One region of the Kribbella sp. VKM Ac-2571 genome, then DNA from elsewhere that is predicted to be linked to it. Evidence: riboswitches for the same ligand, from Rfam matches in the RefSeq annotation. Region 1 holds a riboswitch; each other region holds the start of a gene.

Region 1 (5,735 bases):
TCCTGGACGAAGGCGATCGGCCCGCCGTCGACGGCTTCCGGCGCCACGTGCCCCACGCAGAGTCCCGTCGTACCGCCGGAGAAACGGCCGTCGGTGAGCAGCAGGACGTCCTTGCCGAGGCCCGCACCCTTGATGGCGCCGGTGACCGCGAGCATCTCGCGCATGCCGGGGCCGCCCTTCGGGCCTTCGTAGCGGATCACCACCACGTCACCGGGATTCAGCGAGCCGACCGCGTCCATCGCACCACGCTCGCCGTCGAACACCCGCGCCGTACCTTCGAAGACGTCGGAGTCGAAGCCGGCGCTCTTCACCACCGCGCCTTCGGGCGCGAGCGAGCCGTGCAGGATCGTGATGCCGCCGGTGCCGTGGATCGGCTTGTCCAGCGCGCGGATGATGGTGCCGTCGACGTCCGGTGGCGCGATGTCGGCGAGGTTCTCGGCCATCGTCTTGCCGGTCACCGTCAGGCAGTCGCCGTGCAGCAAGCCGGCGTCGAGCAGCGCGCGCATGATCACCGGGATGCCGCCGACGCGGTCGACGTCGGTCATCACATAGCGGCCGAACGGCTTGAGATCACCCAGATGCGGGACCCGGTCGCCGATCCGGTTGAAGTCGTCGAGGCTCAGATCGACCTCGGCCTCACGGGCGATCGCGAGGAGATGGAGTACGGCGTTCGTCGAGCCGCCGAGTGCCATCACCACGGCGATCGCGTTCTCGAACGCTTCCTTGGTGAGGATCTGGCGGGCCGTGATGCCCTTCCGCAGCAGCCCGACGACGGCCTCGCCGGACCTGCGGGCGTACCCGTCGCGGCGGCGGTCCACCGCGGGCGGGGCGGCCGAGCCCGGGAGCGACATGCCGAGGGCTTCGGCGGACGCCGCCATGGTGTTGGCGGTGTACATGCCGCCGCAGGCACCTTCGCCGGGGCAGATCGCGCGCTCGACCGCGTCGACCTCCTCCTTGGTGATCAGGCCGCGGACACAGGCGCCGACCGCCTCGAAGGCGTCGATGATCGTGACGTCCTTGTCGCCGAGCTTGCCCGGCATGATCGAACCGGCGTACAGGAACACCGACGCCAGATCGAGCCGGGCCGCGGCCATCAGCATGCCCGGCAGCGACTTGTCGCAGCCCGCCAGCAGGACCGAACCGTCCAGCCGCTCGGCCTCCATCACGGTCTCGACCGAGTCCGCGATGATCTCGCGGCTGACCAGCGAGTAGTGCATGCCGACGTGGCCCATCGAGATGCCGTCCGAAACGCTGATCGTGCCGAACTCGAGCGGGTATCCGCCGGCCGCGTGCACGCCGTCCTTGACCGCCTTGGCGAGCCGGTCCAGCGACAGGTTGCACGGGGTGATCTCGTTCCAGCTCGACGCGACGCCGATCTGGGGCTTGGCCCAGTCGTCGTCTCCCATTCCGACCGCGCGCAGCATGCCTCTGCTGGCGGTCGCTTCCAATCCGTCGGTGACTGTCCGGCTGCGGGGCTTCACATCGACCATGCCGCCCACCCTATTCCTGGACCGCCGCCCAGTAAGGTGCTGTGGGTGATCGATGACCCGTACGGCGACGAGCAGTTGGTGGAGCTCTACGACCTGGACAACCCGTCCGGTGAGGATCACGACTATTACCGTGCTTTGGCCGAGGGGACCGCGAAGGTCCTGGACTTCGGTTGTGGAACCGGTCTGCTGACCCGGTCGCTGGTCGCGCCCGGGCGCGTCGTGATCGGCATCGATCCGAGTCCCACCATGCTCGGGTACGCGCGCCGGCAGCCCGGCGCCGACGCCGTCACCTGGATCGACGGCGACCACCTGGCGGTGGAGCCGACCGGTGATGTGGATCTCGCGGTCAGCAGCGGCAACACGATGATGCACGTCGCGGAGCACGCGGCCGCGGTCGCTGCGCTGGCGGCCGCGCTGCGTCCCGGTGGCGTGCTCGCTTTCGAGTCGCGCAATCCGGCGGCGCGGGCGTGGGAGCAGTGGACGAGCGAGGCGACGTACGGCGAACGGGACACGGCGGCCGGGCACCTGAAGGAGTGGCTCGAGCTGATCGAGATCGCGAACGGGCGCGTGACGTTCGACGCGCACAACGTCTTCGAGGACGGGCACGACGCGGTCTACCGCAACGTCCTGTACTTCCGCTCTGCCGACGAGATCACGGCTGACCTGCTGGCAGCGGGCTTCTCGGACGTGGTCATCGAGGGCGGCTGGCACGGAGAACCGTTGACCGAGGCATCACGCCTGCTGGTGGTGCGCGCGACGAAGTAGGCTGGACGCACCGCGACTGGCGAGGGTGGAGTACCACCGGGGAGCGGGTCTGTTCGTACAGTGTTCGTACGGGCGTCGTCCGCCTGGGCGCCTCCGATCTAGTCGGAGGTCCTCATGCGTTTGCGCTATGGAACGAACCCGCACCAAGCCGCCACGATCGACCATGCGCCGTTCACGGTGGTTGCCGGCGAGCCGTCGTACATCAATGTCCTCGATGCGCTGACCGGATGGCAGTTGGTGCGGGAGGCTGCGGAGCGGTTCGGCGTACCGGCTGCGGCGTCGTACAAGCATGTGTCGCCGGCGGGTGCCGCGCTCGGCGAGACAGTAGCAGCCGCGTACACCCGTGCGCGGGACGCTGATCCGAAGTCGTCGTACGGCGATTTCGTGGCGGTCTCGCATCCGGTGGATCTCGAGTTGGCCATGGTGCTGAAGCGGGTGGTGTCGGACGGGATCATCGCGCCCGGGTACGACGAGGGCGTGGTGGAGATCCTCGCCGCGAAGAAGCGCGGGACCTACCTGGTGCTGGAGGCGGACCCGGAGTTCGAGCCGCCGGCCGAGGAGGTGCGTGAACTCTACGGTGTGCGGCTGACGCAGGAGCGTGATGCGCTGCCGGTGCCTCGCGACCTTCCGGACGACGTGGTGCTGGGGATGATCGTCGCCCGCTACACGCAGTCGAACACGGTCGTGATGGTGAAGGACGGGATGACGATCGGCATCGGCGCCGGGCAACAGTCGCGGGTGGACTGTACGCGGCTCGCCGGTGAGAAGGCCGCGCTCTGGTGGGCCCGCCGTTCGGCCGATCCGCTCACCGGTGTGTCGATGGTCTCCGACGGTGCGCTGCCGTTCACCGACAACGTCGTGGAGGCCCAGCGGTACGGCGTTTCGCACATTGCCGAACCGGGCGGTTCGATCCGCTCGCCCGAGGTGGCGGCCGCCTGCGCGGCGGCCCGGATCACCTGGTCGGAAACCGGGATCCGCCTGTTCAGGCACTGAGCAGATAGTTACCTGAGGCAACGGCTTCGCGAACCTTGGCAGCTGTCCGCTCCACATCGAGCCGACTGGTGTCGATCGCGTGCGACTCGAGGGCGCCGAGGTCCGCGAACGCACCGTGCAGACCGGTGAGCGCGTCGACGTCCGTCAGCTCGGGGTGGGGCCGGTCCTGCCCGCGCTGCAACGTCGTACCGAGGTCGGGACGCAGGACGACGTACGACATCGTCCACTCCCCCGCCTTGGCGGCCGCGCGGAACGGGGCGAGGAACCACGGCCCGATGATGCCGTCGACGACCACGTCGTACCCACCGCGCGCGTACACACTCACGGTCGCGACGATCGCGTCAACGACGACCTCGTTCTGGCGGTGCGCTCCCGGCAGGTACGGCGCGATGAACCCGGTGCGGATGCCGCGGTAGAACTCGTCGGTCGTCAGGTGCATCGTCGGCCGCGGCGCGCCGGTCGCGACCATCCGGGCCACGGTCGTCTTGCCCGAGCCCGACGGGCCGGTGAGGAGAAGGACGTTGCTCATGCCGCCCGACGCTAACCGTGCCCGCCGCCGAACGGCAGTCTTTTCTTTTCGCCGGCGCCGGACGTCAGCCGCCGGCGACGCTCGGGAGGATGAGGAGCTCGTCCCCGTCGGTGAGCTTGGTCTCGAGCCCGGAGAGGTCGCGGATGTTGTCGTTGCCGAGATAGATGTTCACGTGCCGGCGGACCGCGCCTTGCTCGTCGGTGAGGCGGCGGCGGAGCGCCGGGTGGTCGGAGTCGAGCGCCGCGAAGACCGAGGCGACGGTCGGCGAACCGTCCACCTCGACCTCCACGCGTTCGGCGCCGCCCGCGAACGGGCGTAGCACGGTGGGTAGGCAGACCGCGATCATCCGACCACCGCGGCACGCACTGTCAGTACGTCGGGAAGGTGGCGCGCGACCTCGGTCCAGCTGTCGCCGGCGTCGGCGCTCGCATAGACGCAGCCGTCCCGCGTGCCGACGTACACCCCGGCGGGATCGGCGGCGTCGACGGTCATCGCGTCCCGCAGCACCGGGGCGTAGGAGACGTCAGGCAACCCGGTGGCCAGCGGCTCCCAGGTCGAGCCGGCGTCGCGGGAGCGGTAGACCCGGCACTGCGCCTCGGTCGGAATCCGGTTCGCGTCCGCGACCAGCGGGAAGACGTACACGGTCTCGGGCTCGTGCGGGTGCACCACGATCGGGAACCCGAAGTCCGAGGGGAGGCCGTCGGCGATCGACTTCCAGACCGCGCCGGTGTCGTCGGACCGGTACACGCCGTGGTGGTTCTGCGCGAACATCCGCTCCGGGACGTCGGGGTGCGCGGCCAGCTTGTGGACGCACTGACCGAACTCCGGATACGGGTCCGGGAAGAACCTCGCCTGGATGCCCTGGTTCCGCGGCGACCAGGTCTTCCCGCCGTCGGCGGTCTGGTACACCCCGCCGGTCGACATCGCGACACTCACGCGGTCGGCGTCGGTCGGATGCGGCAGCACGGTGTGCACCGCCTGGCCGCCGAATCCGGCGCCCCACTCCTTGCGGTGCGGGTGGTCCCACAGGCCGGTGACCAGCTCGAACGTCACGCCGCCGTCGGTCGACTTCCACAGCGCCGACGGCTGCGTCCCGGCGTACACGACGCCCGGTTGGCCGGCGGGTGCCGGCTGGATCTGCCAGACCCGCTCGAGGGAGGCGTCGGCGTCGGCCGGGAACCCGATCGAACCCTCCGGCGGCTCGGCCCAGGTCGCGCCGAGGTCGTCGGAGTGGAAGACCGCCGGGCCCCAGTGCTCACTCGTGCCGCCGACGAACAGCCGGACCCCGTGGGCACCGTGGGCACTGTCGCCGCGGGTGTCGATGCCCACGGCGTACACGCCCTGCATCTCGAACTCCGGCACCGGTCCGTCGAGCCGCCACTCCTCGCGGGCAGCGTCACTACGGCCGATCCAGAGACCTTTCTTGGTTCCGATCAGCAGTACGGCCTCGGACATCGTTGTCCTCCTCTTTCAGCCTGCTCAGCGTGGCGGACCCGCCACCACATTGATCAACGGTTCCCCGGACGCGTAGCGCTCCAGTTGCGCGCGCACCAGCCTGGCCACCCGCGGCGCGAACGCCGTCGACGCGCCGCCGCGATGCGGATTGATCAGTACGTTCGGAGCAGACCACAGCGGATGTCCGGCGGGCAACGGCTCGGGATCCGTGACGTCCAGCGCGGCCCGGATCCGCCGCGTCCCGAGCTCGGTCAGCAACGCGTCGGTGTCCACGACGACACCGCGCGCGACGTTCACCAGCAGCGCACCGTCCTTCATGCTCGCCAGGAACTTCGCGTCGACCATCCGCTCGGTCTCCGGCGTCGCCGGCGTCAGCAGTACGACGACGTCCGCGCGCGGCAACAGCTCCGGCAGCTCACTCGTCGGATGCACACCGTCGCGGGCCCGCCGGGCGACCCGGATCACGTCGCACTCGAATCCGGTCAGCCGGCGCTCGAGCGCCT
Region 2 (5,735 bases), on a different contig from region 1:
ACCGGTACTGCGGACGCTCGCCACGCCGGCGCCGCTCGTACTCGGCGATGATCTGCGGCCACTCGTCCGCCGAGACGGCCCGTGCCAGCCGGGACGCGAACGAGGTCCGTTCGCGCAGCTCGGCCCGCGAGGTGACCGGATGATCGGTCCGCCCGGTCATCGTCTCGAGCTTGTCCATCACGAAGGTGCCGCCGTGCGGCCCGATCCGGTTCCAGCGGGTGACCTTCAGCGACGGGCGGTTCGGCCCACCCGTCACCGCGTTCAGTGCACGCAGGGCGGCGATCCCGACGCGGTAGAGCGGGACGCGCCGCCGCATGACGCGCGTCTCCCACCGCGTCCGGTAGTCGCTGTCCAACCACGCCGTACCGACGAGCCGACCGGCTTCGCGACGGTTCACCGCGGATGTTCCGCGCGCCAGTTCTTGATCATTTGGTCCATGTCGGCGTGGATGAAGGCGAAGAAGTCGGCGGCCTCGGTGAGGCGGCGGCCGACGGGGGAGTCCTCGCCGAACAGGGACGCGCCGGAGCGGCTGGTCGACTCCCACTCGCTGAGGGCCAGGTTGCGGCGTTCCAGGATTGCGGCGAAGACGTCCTCGCGGATCCGGTAGTGGTCCTTGCGCGAGCCGGGCAGCCGTTCGCGGGAGATGCAGGAGACCTGGAGCAGTTGACGTACGGCGCCGGACACGGCCGGCTGACTGATCTGGAGCGACTCGGCGAGCTCGGCCGCCGTCATCGTCCCGGTCGGGCTGACCAGCATCGCGCCCATCACCCGCGCCGACATCGTCGGTACGCCGCTGTTCGCCAGCACCCCCGCGAAGCGCTCGACGAACTGGCTGACGGCCTCTCGGCTCGGTTCCTCCACCATGGTTGAAGCTTACAGTAATTTGATCTATCGCAACTATCACAGACTTCTGATAGTTTGAATTCATGACCTCGACCCTCGATTCCGGAGGGCAGACGCTGACCGGCGCCCGCCGCTTCGGTGTGCTCATCGCACTGTGTCTGGCCGTGCTCGTGCTCGGTCTGGACACCACCGTGCTCAACGTCGCGCTGCCGACGCTGGCGAAGGACCTGGAGGCGTCCACCAGTCAGCTGCAGTGGATGGCGAACAGCTACAACCTGGTGCTCGCCGCGTTGCTGCTGCCGGCCGGTCTGCTCGGCGACCGGTACGGGCGGCGCAAGATCATCGCGATAGCGCTCTCCTTGTTCGGCCTCGCGTCCCTGGCCTGCGCCCTGGCGGACTCGGCCGGCCAGCTGATCGCCGCCCGCGCGTTCCTCGGGATCGGCGCGGCGATGATCGTCCCGGTCGCGCTCTCGCTGATCACCGTGCTGTTCCGCACCGCGGAGGAGCGGAAGAAGGCGATCGGGTTCTTCGTCGTTGCCAACAGCATCGGTATGCCGCTCGGGCCGATCGTCGGCGGCCTGCTGCTCGACCACGCCGGCTGGCAGTGGATCTTCGTGATCAACATCCCGATCGCCTTCCTAGCAGCGCTAGCAGTCACGCTGCTCGTCCCGGAGAGCCGCAGCGCGAACCGCCCGGCGATCGACTGGCTCGGCATGATCCTGTCGAGCGCAGGCCTCGCGGCCCTCGTGTACGGCGTGACCAAGGCAGGTGAGGCGTCCTGGGGCGACACCGTGACGATCGTGTTCCTCGTGCTGGCCGTCGTACTGATCGCCGGGTTCCTGCTGTGGCAGCGGCGTACCAGCGAACCGTTGATCGAGCTGCGGCTGTTCAGCGAGCGGGTGTTCACCGGTGGCGCCGTCCTGCTGACGGTGTCGGTGTTCGCGATCTTCGGGTTGCTGTTCACGATGCCGCAGTACTTCCAGGGCATCAACGGGTCGGACGCGCTGCACACCGGTCTCAAGTTGCTGCCGTTCATCGGCGGTATGACGGTCGGCGCGAAGCTGGCTGAACCGGTGGAGGCGAAGGCCGGCACGCGGCTGGTGGTGATGTCCGGGTTCGTCGTGATGGCGGCCGGGTTCGTGCTCGGTGCCTTCACCGATCTCGAGACTGGATACGGGTACACCGCGACCTGGTTCGCGGTGGTCGGCTTCGGCCTCGGGTGCTCGATGCCGCAGGCAATGAACGCGGCGCTCGGCGTCCTCGACCCGGAGCGCGCCGGGACCGGCTCCGGCCTGTTGCAAGCGTTTCGGCAGGTCGGAGGGACGGTCGGCGTCGCCGTACTCGGCACCGTGCTGAACTCGGTCTACCGAAACAACGTCGACACCGCCGCGTTACCCGCGCAGGCAGCCGACGCGGTGGAGAAGAGCCTGGCCGGCGGGCTCGCGGTCGCCGAGAAGGCTGGCTCGCCGGAACTGCTGGACAACGTCCGCGACGCCTTCCTCAACAGTCTCAACACCACGATGTGGGTCTCGGCCGGCATCGCCGCCGCCGGCGCGATCCTCGCTGCGGTCCTGATGCCCGCGAGAGCCGAGAAGCCCTCGCAGGACGCCCTGATGGGAGTCAAGCAGGACACCTGATCAGACGCAGCGGCGCCCGCTCCCCGAAACGAGGAGCGGGCGCCGCGACGTGTCAGCTGAGCTCGAGGCCCGGGTAGAGCGGGAACTTGTCGAGCATCTCGGCCGAAGCGGCCTTGGTCTTGTCGGCGACGCCGTCGGCCAGCACGTACTTCGCCTTGGACGGAGCGCCCGCCGCGGTCGTGGTCGGCGTGGTCGAGGACAGGACGTCGACGATCAGCTCCGCGACCCGGTCGAACTCGTCGCCGCCGAAGCCGCGCGTGGTGAGTGCCGGCGTACCGATCCGGACACCCGACGTGTACCAGGCGCCGTTCGGGTCCCGCGGTACGGCGTTGCGGTTCGTGACGATGCCCGCGTCGAGCAGCGCCGACTCGGCCTGCCGGCCGGTGATGCCGTACGACGAGACGTCCAGCAGCACGAGGTGGTTCTCGGTGCCGTCCGTCACGAGCTTCACGCCACGCTTCATCAGGCCCTCGGCCAGCGTGACCGCGTTGTCGGCGACGGCCTGCGCGTACTCCTGGAACGACGGCTGCCGCGCCTCGGCGAGGGCGACCGCCTTCGCGGCCATCGTCTGGCTGAGCGGACCGCCCAGCACCATCGGGCACCCGCGGTCGACGGCGTCGGCGTACTCAGGCTGGCAGAGCACCATGCCGCCGCGCGGGCCGCGCAGCGACTTGTGGGTCGTCGTCGTGGTGACGTGCGCGTGCGGGACCGGGTCGAAGTCGCCGGTGAAGACCTTGCCCGCGACCAGGCCGGCGAAGTGCGCCATGTCGACCATCAGGGTGGCCCCGACCTCGTCGGCGATCTCGCGCATCTTGGCGAAGTTGATCTTGCGCGGGTACGCTGAGTAGCCGGCGATCAGGATCAGCGGCTTGAACTCGCGCGCCTGCTCGGCGACGAGGTCGTAGTCGAGCAGGCCGGTCTCCGGGTCGGTGCCGTAGGAGTGCTGGTTGAACATCTTGCCGGAGATGTTCGGCCGGAAGCCGTGCGTCAGGTGACCGCCGGCGTCCAGTGACATGCCGAGCATCTTCTGGTCGCCGAGCGCCTTGCGGAGCTTGGTCCAGTCCTCGTCGTTCAGGTCGTTGACATGCTTCGCGCCCGCCTCGGCCAGCGCCGGGGACTCGATCCGCTGCGCCAGGATCGCCCAGAACGCGACCAGGTTCGCGTCGATGCCGGAGTGCGGCTGGACGTAGGCGTGGGGCGCGTCGAACAGGGCCTTGGCGTGGTCCGCGGCCGCCTGCTCGACGGTGTCGACGTTCTGGCAGCCGGCGTAGAAGCGGTGCCCGATCGTGCCCTCGGCGTACTTGTCCGACAGCCAGTTGCCCATCGTGAGCAGGGTGGCGGGGGAGGCGTAATTCTCGCTCGCGATCAGCTTCAGCGAGGACCGCTGGTCGGCGAGTTCGGCCTTGATCGCGCCGGCGATGGTGGGTTCCACCGCGGCGATCACCTGCAGCGCGTTGTTGTACGCGGCCGACGCGGCGGCGGCGTCGAAGGACTGAGTCATCGTTGTCTCTCCTGCGGTTGCAGTGGGTCGAAGGCACCCAGGCGCACGGTGCCGACGGGTTTCGCTCCCCGGTGGTTCTCCACCTTCAGCGCGCCAGTCGCGACCCGCTCACCCTATCGCGCGCCCGACGATGCCAGCGAACGGTGTGGTCCGGGGCAGCGTCCCGAACACACCGCCCCAGTCATTGGCCAGCCGGGACGCGACGAACGCGTCCGCGACGTCAGGCGTCGAGTGCCTGATCAGCAACGAGGCCTGCAGGCACAGAGCCATGCGCGCGGCCAGCCGCCGCGCCCCGGCCTCGGCGTTCTGGATGTCAGCAAGCACTTGCAGTACGTCGTTGACCGCCGCATCGAGCCGCGCATCGGCACCTTGCACCGAACCGACCTCGAGCAACCACGCCTCGAGCGACTCCGGGCGGCGGAGCGCACGCAGTACGTCGAGGGCGTTGACGTTGCCCGATCCCTCCCAGATCGAGTTCAGCGGCGACTCCCGGTAGAGCAGCGGCAGCCCGGACTCCTCGACGTACCCGTTGCCGCCGAGGCACTCCAGCGCCTCTGCGACCATGAACGGCGTCCGCTTACACACCCAGAACTTCGCCAGCGGCAGCCCGATGCGCCGGAACGCGCTCTCCCGCTGATCGCCCGCGAGCGACGCGTCGACGGCCGCCGCGAGCCGCATGCCCAGGGCTGTCGCCGCCTCGCTCTCCAGGGCGAGATCGGCCAGCACGTTCTGCATCGCGGGCTTGTCGGCGAGCAGGCCGCCGAAGGCCGAGCGGTGCTGCGTGTGCCAGCACGCCTCGACGAGTGCGCGCCGCTGGAGCGCGGCCGAGCCGAGCACGCAGTCCAGCCGGGTCGCCGCGACCATCTCGATGATGGTCCGTACGCCGGCGCCCTCGTCGCCGAGGCGGTACCCGATCGTGCCGTGGAACTCGACCTCCGACGACGCGTTCGAGCGGTTGCCGAGCTTGTCCTTGAGCCGCTGCAGGGCGAACGGGTTCCGGTTGCCGTCGGCAAGAACCCGCGGTACGACGAAGCAGCTCAGACCGTCCGGCGCCTGCGCGAGGACCAGGAACACGTCCACCTGCGGGGCCGAGCAGAACCACTTGTGCCCGTTCAGCTGGTACACGTCGCCGGCGGGCGTCGCCGTTGTGAGGTTCGCCCGTACGTCGGAGCCGCCCTGCTTCTCGGTCATCCCCATCCCGGCGAGGACGCCGTTCTTCGCCGCGGCCGGCAGCCGGCGTACGTCGTACCGCGTGGCGGCGAGCTGCGGGACCCACTCCTTCGCGAGTTGCGCGTCCGCCTTGAGCGCGGGCACAGCGGCGTACGTCATCGAGATCGGGCAGCCGTGGCCCGGCTCGACCTGCGACCACAGGTAGAACCCGGCCGCGCGGGTCAGGTGCGGTGACGGGCGCTCGCTCGTCCACGGCGCCGCCTGCAGCCCGAATCCGACGGCCTGCTCCATCAGCCAGTGCCACGACGGGTGGAACTCGACCTCGTCGATCCGGTTCCCGTAGCGGTCGTGGGTGCGCAGCACCGGCGGGTTCTGGTTCGCCGGAAGAACGTGAGACAGCGCTTCCTCGGACCCCGCGAGCTCGCCGATCCGGAGCAGACCGGGATCGGCTGTGAGATCCCCCGTGAGGTCGGCGTACGGACGCAGAGCGTCACCTAGCGCCGCGTCCCGGGTGAAGAAGTTCACGCCCCGCAGTGGGGGAGCCTGATTCGTTACCGCGAAAGGGTCCGCCATGTCAGTACGGT
Region 3 (5,735 bases), on a different contig from region 1:
CGGCGAGCTCGACCTCACCGACCGGGCGACCCGGGCTGTGGTCGATGCGAAGGTCCTCGACGTTCGCGCCCGATTCGGCCGCGTCGGCGAACAGCCGGGCCAGCTGACCGGGCCGGTCCGGGATCGTGACGAGGACCGTGACCAGGTCGATGTGCGGCGTACCGTGCTTGCCCGGGACGCGGACCGCGCCAGACACGCCCTGGCCCAGGATGGCGGTCAGTTCGTCGGCCGCCTCTTCCTTGCCGAGGGCAACGAGCAGCCGGTCGAGCTCGCCGCGGATCTGCTCCAGCAGGCCGGTGAGCGCGGTCGAGTTCGCGGACACGATCTGGGTCCACAACCGGGGGTCGCCGGCCGCGATCCGGGTCACGTCGCGAACACCCTGGCCGGACAGTTCGAGATGGGAGGACGGCGCGTCCGCCAGCGTGCCCGCGGCGAGCGCCGACATCAGGTGCGGAAGGTGCGACACCCGGGCGACACCGAGGTCGTGATCCTCCACCGACAGCTCCACCGTCCGGGCACCACAGGCCTCGGCGAGCCGGCGTACGAGATCGACCGCTTCCGGAGCGCTCGTCGCGTGCGGGGTGATCGCCCAGGTCGCGCCGTCGAACAGGTCCGCGCGTGCGGCCAGTGGGCCGTTGCGCTCGGAGCCGGCCATCGGGTGACTACCGACGTACCGGCTGACGTCACCGGTCAGCCGGCGCGCATCGGTCAGGGGCTTGGACTTCACGCTCGCGGCATCGGTCACGACGGCGTTGGTCTGTGCGAGTTGCTCGGCCACCACGGCGCCGACGTGGTCCGGCGGTACGGCGACCACGACCAGCTGCGGTTCGATCTCGACCAGCCGCGAGCCGGCGCCGATCCGCTCGGCCATCAGCGCGTTGTCCAGGTTCCCGTCGACGAGCTCCACGACCACACCGAGCCGCGCCAGCGCCAGACCGATCGACGTACCGATCAAACCGGTGCCGACAACGCGAACCGGCCCGCGCAACTCACTCACTGCGCCACCCCCACTGCGCCACCCTCACTGCGCCGCGCTCACTGGGCGCCGGTCAAGTCCGGGCGGAGCGCGACGGCTCCGTGCAGGTAGACGTGCTGGATCTTGTCCCGGGACCGCGGCGTCTCGGTGTGCACCATCAGCCGCACCACCCGCGGCAGCGCATGCGGCACCGGGATCTCCTGCATGCACATCAGCGGTACGTCGGTCAGCCCGATCTGCCGGCCCGCGACCGCGGGAAACTCCGAACGCAGGTCCGACGTGACGGTGAACAGGATGCTGATCAGGTCCTCGTTCTCCAGATCGTTCGCCTCCAGGACCGCCTTCACCAGCTCCGCGGACCGCTCGAGCAGGTGCTCGCGCTCGTCCACGTCCAGCTGGGTGGCACCCCGGATCGCCCGTACCGCCACGTCCGCCTCCTTAGATCTTGTCCCCCAACCCTAGGCCAGAGTAGTCAAAGAGTGGACAGCCGTCTCAGCGGCGTCGACCGTCTGCTCCAGCAGCAGCGCGATCGTCATCGGCCCGACCCCGCCCGGGACGGGCGTGATCAGCCGGGCCACCTCGGCCGCCTCCGCGAAGTGCACGTCGCCGACGTTGCCCTCGTTGTACCCGGCGTCGACCACGACCGCGCCCGGCTTCAGCCAGTCGCCGCGGACGAAGTTCGCCTTGCCGACCGCGGCGATCACCACATCCGCGGTCCGGACCAGCTCGGGCAGGTCCCGGGTCCGGGAGTGCGCGTACGTGACGGTGGCGTTCGATGCCAGCAGCAACATGCCGGCCGGCTTACCGAGGATCGGGCTGCGGCCGATCACGACGGCGTGCGCCCCTTCGAGCGGTACGTCGTACGCCGCCAGCAGCCGCATGATCCCGCCGGGGGTGGCCGAGCGGAACCCGGGATCCCCGAACGCCATCGCCGCGAACGACCGCATCGTGACGCCGTCGACGTCCTTCGCGGGGTCGATCGCCTCGAACGCGGCCCGCTCGTCGATCTGCGCCGGTACCGGGTGCTGGAGCAGTATCCCGTGCACGGCCGGGTCGGCGGAGAGCTTGGTGATCTCCGCGACCAGCTCCTCCGTGGTCGTCTCGGCCGGAAGTACGACGCTCAGCGACGCGATCCCGGCCTTCTTCGAGCGGTTCTGCTTCATCCGCACGTACGTCGCCGACGCCGGGTCGTCACCGACCAGGACGGTCGCCAGACACGGCTGCACGCCGTACTGCTCCTGCAGGACCCGTGCCCGTTCGGCCGCCTTGGCGACCATGTCGGCGGCGAGGTCGGTCCCGATCATCAGTTCTGCGCTCATCGGCGCACTCCTCTGCGTCAGAAGTGTGCCCAGGCGCGCGGCGAAGCCGGATGGCAGACCGTTCCCCGGTGGTCGTCCACCTCAGCGCCAGTCGCGGTCCGCTGCCAGGATACCGGCCCGACCAGCTCGCCTGGATCCTTATGCGCGCTTGAGCTCGAGCACAGGGATGGTGCGGATACCCGCCGTACTGCGCTCGTAGTCGGCGAAGCCGGGATACCGCCGGGCCTGCTCGGCGTAGATCCGGTCGCGGTCGGCGCCGGTCACTTCCTTGACAATCACCTCGTAGGTCTCGGTCCCGCGTTCGACCGTGCCCTTGCCGGCGGCGGTGAGGTTGCGGTACCACTCCGGGTTCGTGGGGGCGCCACCCTTGCTCGCGAAAACGTAGATCAGGTCCGGATCGTTGTCGTCTGCGAGGTACATCGTCGGGGCGACGTACTCCTGCCCGCTCCGACGGCCGTAGTGGTGCAGCAGGACCATCGGCGCGCCCTCGAACTGGCCACCGACCTTGCCCTCGTTGTCCCGGAACTCGGTGATGATGTTGGCGTTCCAGTCGCTCATATCGATTCCTCCACAGATTGCTGGTTGCTAGAGCAAGCCTGCGTGGTCCAACGCGAGATAGGCGGCGTCGATTCCCGTCATCGCACCGGGTGTGCGCAGCTCGGCACGGAACGCGTCAAGGGACAGCTCCACCGGGACGCAGTCCTCGGTCTCGTCCAGTTGTTGTTTCCCGTCGGGGCGGCAGCCGCGGGCGATCGCGACGTACTTGCGGTACGTCGACGAGGCCGCCGACCACTGCCAGCCGACGACATCGAGCGACTCGCAGACGTAGCCGGTCTCTTCCTCGAGCTCCCGGACACCGGCCACCGCCGGGTCTTCGCCGGGCTCGACGTACCCACCCGGCAGGTTCGTGACGACGCGGTCCGGTCCGGCCCGGAACATCCGCACCGTGACGATCCGGCCCTCGGGTGTCAACGGCAGCACGGTCACACCGGACGTGATGCCGGCATCGGACTTCGGGCCGAGCACGTCCCAATCGACCTCGCGCCCGTCAGGCATCCGGTACCGGCGCAGGTTCACGCTCAGGAACCGGTGAAAGCCCGGCTCCTCCCCCAGCAGTTCCCAGGGCGCCGGGTCGGCCGGCCGAGACGGCTCAGCCGCCACCTTGTCGGTAGCGGCTGAGTTCTCGATCTGGTCCGTCACAGCGGACGGTCGTCGTCCGAGTCTTCCGGCGGCGCCACCGGTGCGTCGTCCGCCGGCGGCGCGACTGGAGTGTCAGCCGTCGACGACTCACCGGAGTCACTCGCGTCACTCGCGTCCGAACCCGGGTCCGGCTCCGATTTCGCGTCCACCGCCGGGCTGGACTCGCTCAGGATGCCGGCCAAGGACTCCTCGGAGATGCGCTTGAACTTGCGCATCTGGGTCCGGGTCCGGTCCAGGACCGCGACCTCGAGCTGGTCCGGGGTGAGCTCCCGGATCTCGGTGCTGTCGTGGCCGAGCGCGTCCACTGCCAGCCGGACCGCGCCGGCCAGCGAGATGCCGTCGTTGTAGTGCTCGCCGATGTATTCCGCGACCGTGTCCGCGGCGCCGCCCATCACGGCGTAACCGCGGACGTCCGCGATCGAGCCGTCGTAGGTGAGCCGGTAGATCTGGTCGTCGGCCGGGCCGGCGCCGATCTCGGCGACCAGGATCTCCACCTCGAGCGGCTTCTCGCCGCCGGAGGAGAAGATCGCGCCGAGGGTCTGCGCATACGCGTTGGCCAGCGCCCGGCCGGTGACGTCGCGCCGGTCGTAGGAGTACCCGCGCATGTCGGCGAGCCGGACGCCGGCGATCCGCAGGTTCTCGAACTCGTTGTACCGGCCGACGGCGGCGAACGCCATCCGGTCGTAGATCTCGGCCACCTTGTGCAGGGCGGGCGAGCGGTTCTCGGCCACGAACAGGATGCCGTCGGCGTACTGCAGCGCGATCGCGCTGCGGCCCTTGGCGATGCCCTTCCGGGCGAAGTCGGCCCGGTCCCGCATCAGCTGCTCGGGCGAGACGTAGAACGGAACGCTCATCGAAGGTGTCGTCCTCTAATCAGTCGATCGGGCATGATCATCGAGATGGTCAGGTCAGGGACGCCGCGGCCGGGCCGTCGGGACGCTCGTGGCGCTGGGCCCAGGCGGCGTCGACGAGCGCCGCCACCTCGTCCGCCGGCAGCCGCCGGTAGCCGTCCGCGGTGACCACGCCGATCACCGGGAAGATCCGGCGCAACATGTCCGGACCGCCGGTCGCCGAGTCGTCGTCGGCCGCGTCGATCAGCGACTGGATCGCCACCGTCGCGCAGTCGGTCTCGGACAGGTCCTCGCGGTACAGCTTCTTCAGCGCGCCGCGGGCGAACAGCGAGCCCGAACCGACGCTGTAGAAGTGGGTCTCCTCGTACCGCCCGCCGGTCGGGTCGTAGGAGAAGATCCGGCCGCCCTTGATGTCGGGGTCGTAGCCCGCGAACAGCGGCACCACGGTCAGGCCCTGCATGGCCATCGGCAGGTTGCCGCGGATCAGCGCGCTGAGCCGGTTGGCCTTGCCGTCGAGGCTGAGGGTGGCGCCCTCGAGCTTCTCGTAGTGCTCCAGCTCGACCTGGAACAGCCGGACCATCTCGATCCCGAAGCCGGCCGATCCGGCGAACGCGACCGCCGAGTACTCGTCGGCGGGGAACACCTTCTCGATGTCACGCTGGGCGATGATGTTGCCCATCGTGGCCCGCCGGTCGCCGGCCATGATCACGCCACCGGGGAAGGTGGCGGCCACGATCGTCGTACCGTGCGGGACTTCGCTGGACAGGTCGCCCTGCCCCAGGGACCGTCGTCCGGGCAACAGGTCGGGCGCGTGCCCGGCCAGGAAGTCCATGAACGACGAGCCGCCTGGGGTCAGGAAGGCTTCCGGCAGCCGGCCGGAGGCATCAGATGTCATCGAGCGGTTCACTCCCCACCCTTTTGCACGAATCCGCGGACGAACTCCTCGGCGTTCTCCTCGAGGACCTCGTCGATCTCGTCCAGGATCGAGTCGACGTCCTCGTCGAGCCGCTCTTTCCGCTCCTGGACGTCCTCCGACGCCTCGACCTGCTCGACCTCTTCCTCGGTCGACGAACGCTTCGGCTGCTTGTGCTGCTGACCGCCGTCCTTCGCCATGGCACACCTCCTAGAACCGCTGGGAGGGCCGCCCAACCGACCCTCACTAGCGACCCTACCCGGCGGCACCCCCAGTAATGGTGCGAACCAGGTCACTTGCGGTGTCGCATTGGTCAAGAAGTGCCCCGACATGCGCTTTCGTGCCCCGCAGCGGGTCCAGTGTCGGGATCCGCTGGAGCGACTCCTTACCGGGCAGATCGAAGATCACGGAGTCCCAGGAGGCGGCCGCGACCTGCGGCGCGTACTGCTGCATGCAGCGGCCGCGGAAGTACGCCC

What was found. Region 1 has a riboswitch for ZMP and ZTP ahead of EV651_RS31095 (5-aminoimidazole-4-carboxamide ribonucleotide transformylase). Riboswitches for the same ligand answer to the same signal wherever they lie in the genome.
Region 2: linked by a shared signal. The riboswitch ahead of EV651_RS28615 (glycine hydroxymethyltransferase) and the one ahead of EV651_RS31095 (5-aminoimidazole-4-carboxamide ribonucleotide transformylase) in region 1 are both predicted to bind ZMP and ZTP.
Region 3: linked by a shared signal. The riboswitch ahead of EV651_RS32755 (bifunctional 5,10-methylenetetrahydrofolate dehydrogenase/5,10-methenyltetrahydrofolate cyclohydrolase) and the one ahead of EV651_RS31095 (5-aminoimidazole-4-carboxamide ribonucleotide transformylase) in region 1 are both predicted to bind ZMP and ZTP.

The regions. Positions count from the first base shown of each region.
Region 1 covers NZ_SNWS01000016.1:208,315-214,049, forward strand. Annotated here, with positions in the region: gene ilvD (dihydroxy-acid dehydratase) at 1-1,490, opposite strand, end outside; gene EV651_RS31090 (trans-aconitate 2-methyltransferase) at 1,536-2,255, shown strand; ZMP/ZTP riboswitch at 2,258-2,351, shown strand; gene EV651_RS31095 (5-aminoimidazole-4-carboxamide ribonucleotide transformylase) at 2,370-3,248, shown strand; gene EV651_RS31100 (AAA family ATPase) at 3,238-3,777, opposite strand; gene EV651_RS31105 (ubiquitin-like small modifier protein 1) at 3,842-4,123, opposite strand; gene EV651_RS31110 (exo-alpha-sialidase) at 4,120-5,232, opposite strand; gene EV651_RS31115 (2-hydroxyacid dehydrogenase) at 5,257-5,735, opposite strand, start outside.
Region 2 covers NZ_SNWS01000014.1:205,114-210,848, forward strand. Annotated here, with positions in the region: gene EV651_RS28605 (GbsR/MarR family transcriptional regulator) at 394-864, opposite strand; gene EV651_RS28610 (DHA2 family efflux MFS transporter permease subunit) at 927-2,480, shown strand; gene EV651_RS28615 (glycine hydroxymethyltransferase) at 2,533-3,981, opposite strand; ZMP/ZTP riboswitch at 4,010-4,090, opposite strand; gene EV651_RS28620 (acyl-CoA dehydrogenase family protein) at 4,090-5,724, opposite strand.
Region 3 covers NZ_SNWS01000018.1:149,104-154,838, forward strand. Annotated here, with positions in the region: gene EV651_RS32745 (prephenate dehydrogenase) at 1-997, opposite strand, end outside; gene aroH (chorismate mutase) at 1,036-1,404, opposite strand; gene EV651_RS32755 (bifunctional 5,10-methylenetetrahydrofolate dehydrogenase/5,10-methenyltetrahydrofolate cyclohydrolase) at 1,435-2,295, opposite strand; ZMP/ZTP riboswitch at 2,316-2,400, opposite strand; gene EV651_RS32760 (nitroreductase family deazaflavin-dependent oxidoreductase) at 2,434-2,853, opposite strand; gene EV651_RS32765 (NUDIX hydrolase) at 2,881-3,495, opposite strand; gene prcA (proteasome subunit alpha) at 3,492-4,349, opposite strand; gene prcB (proteasome subunit beta) at 4,399-5,241, opposite strand; gene EV651_RS32780 (ubiquitin-like protein Pup) at 5,250-5,459, opposite strand; gene dop (depupylase/deamidase Dop) at 5,515-5,735, opposite strand, start outside.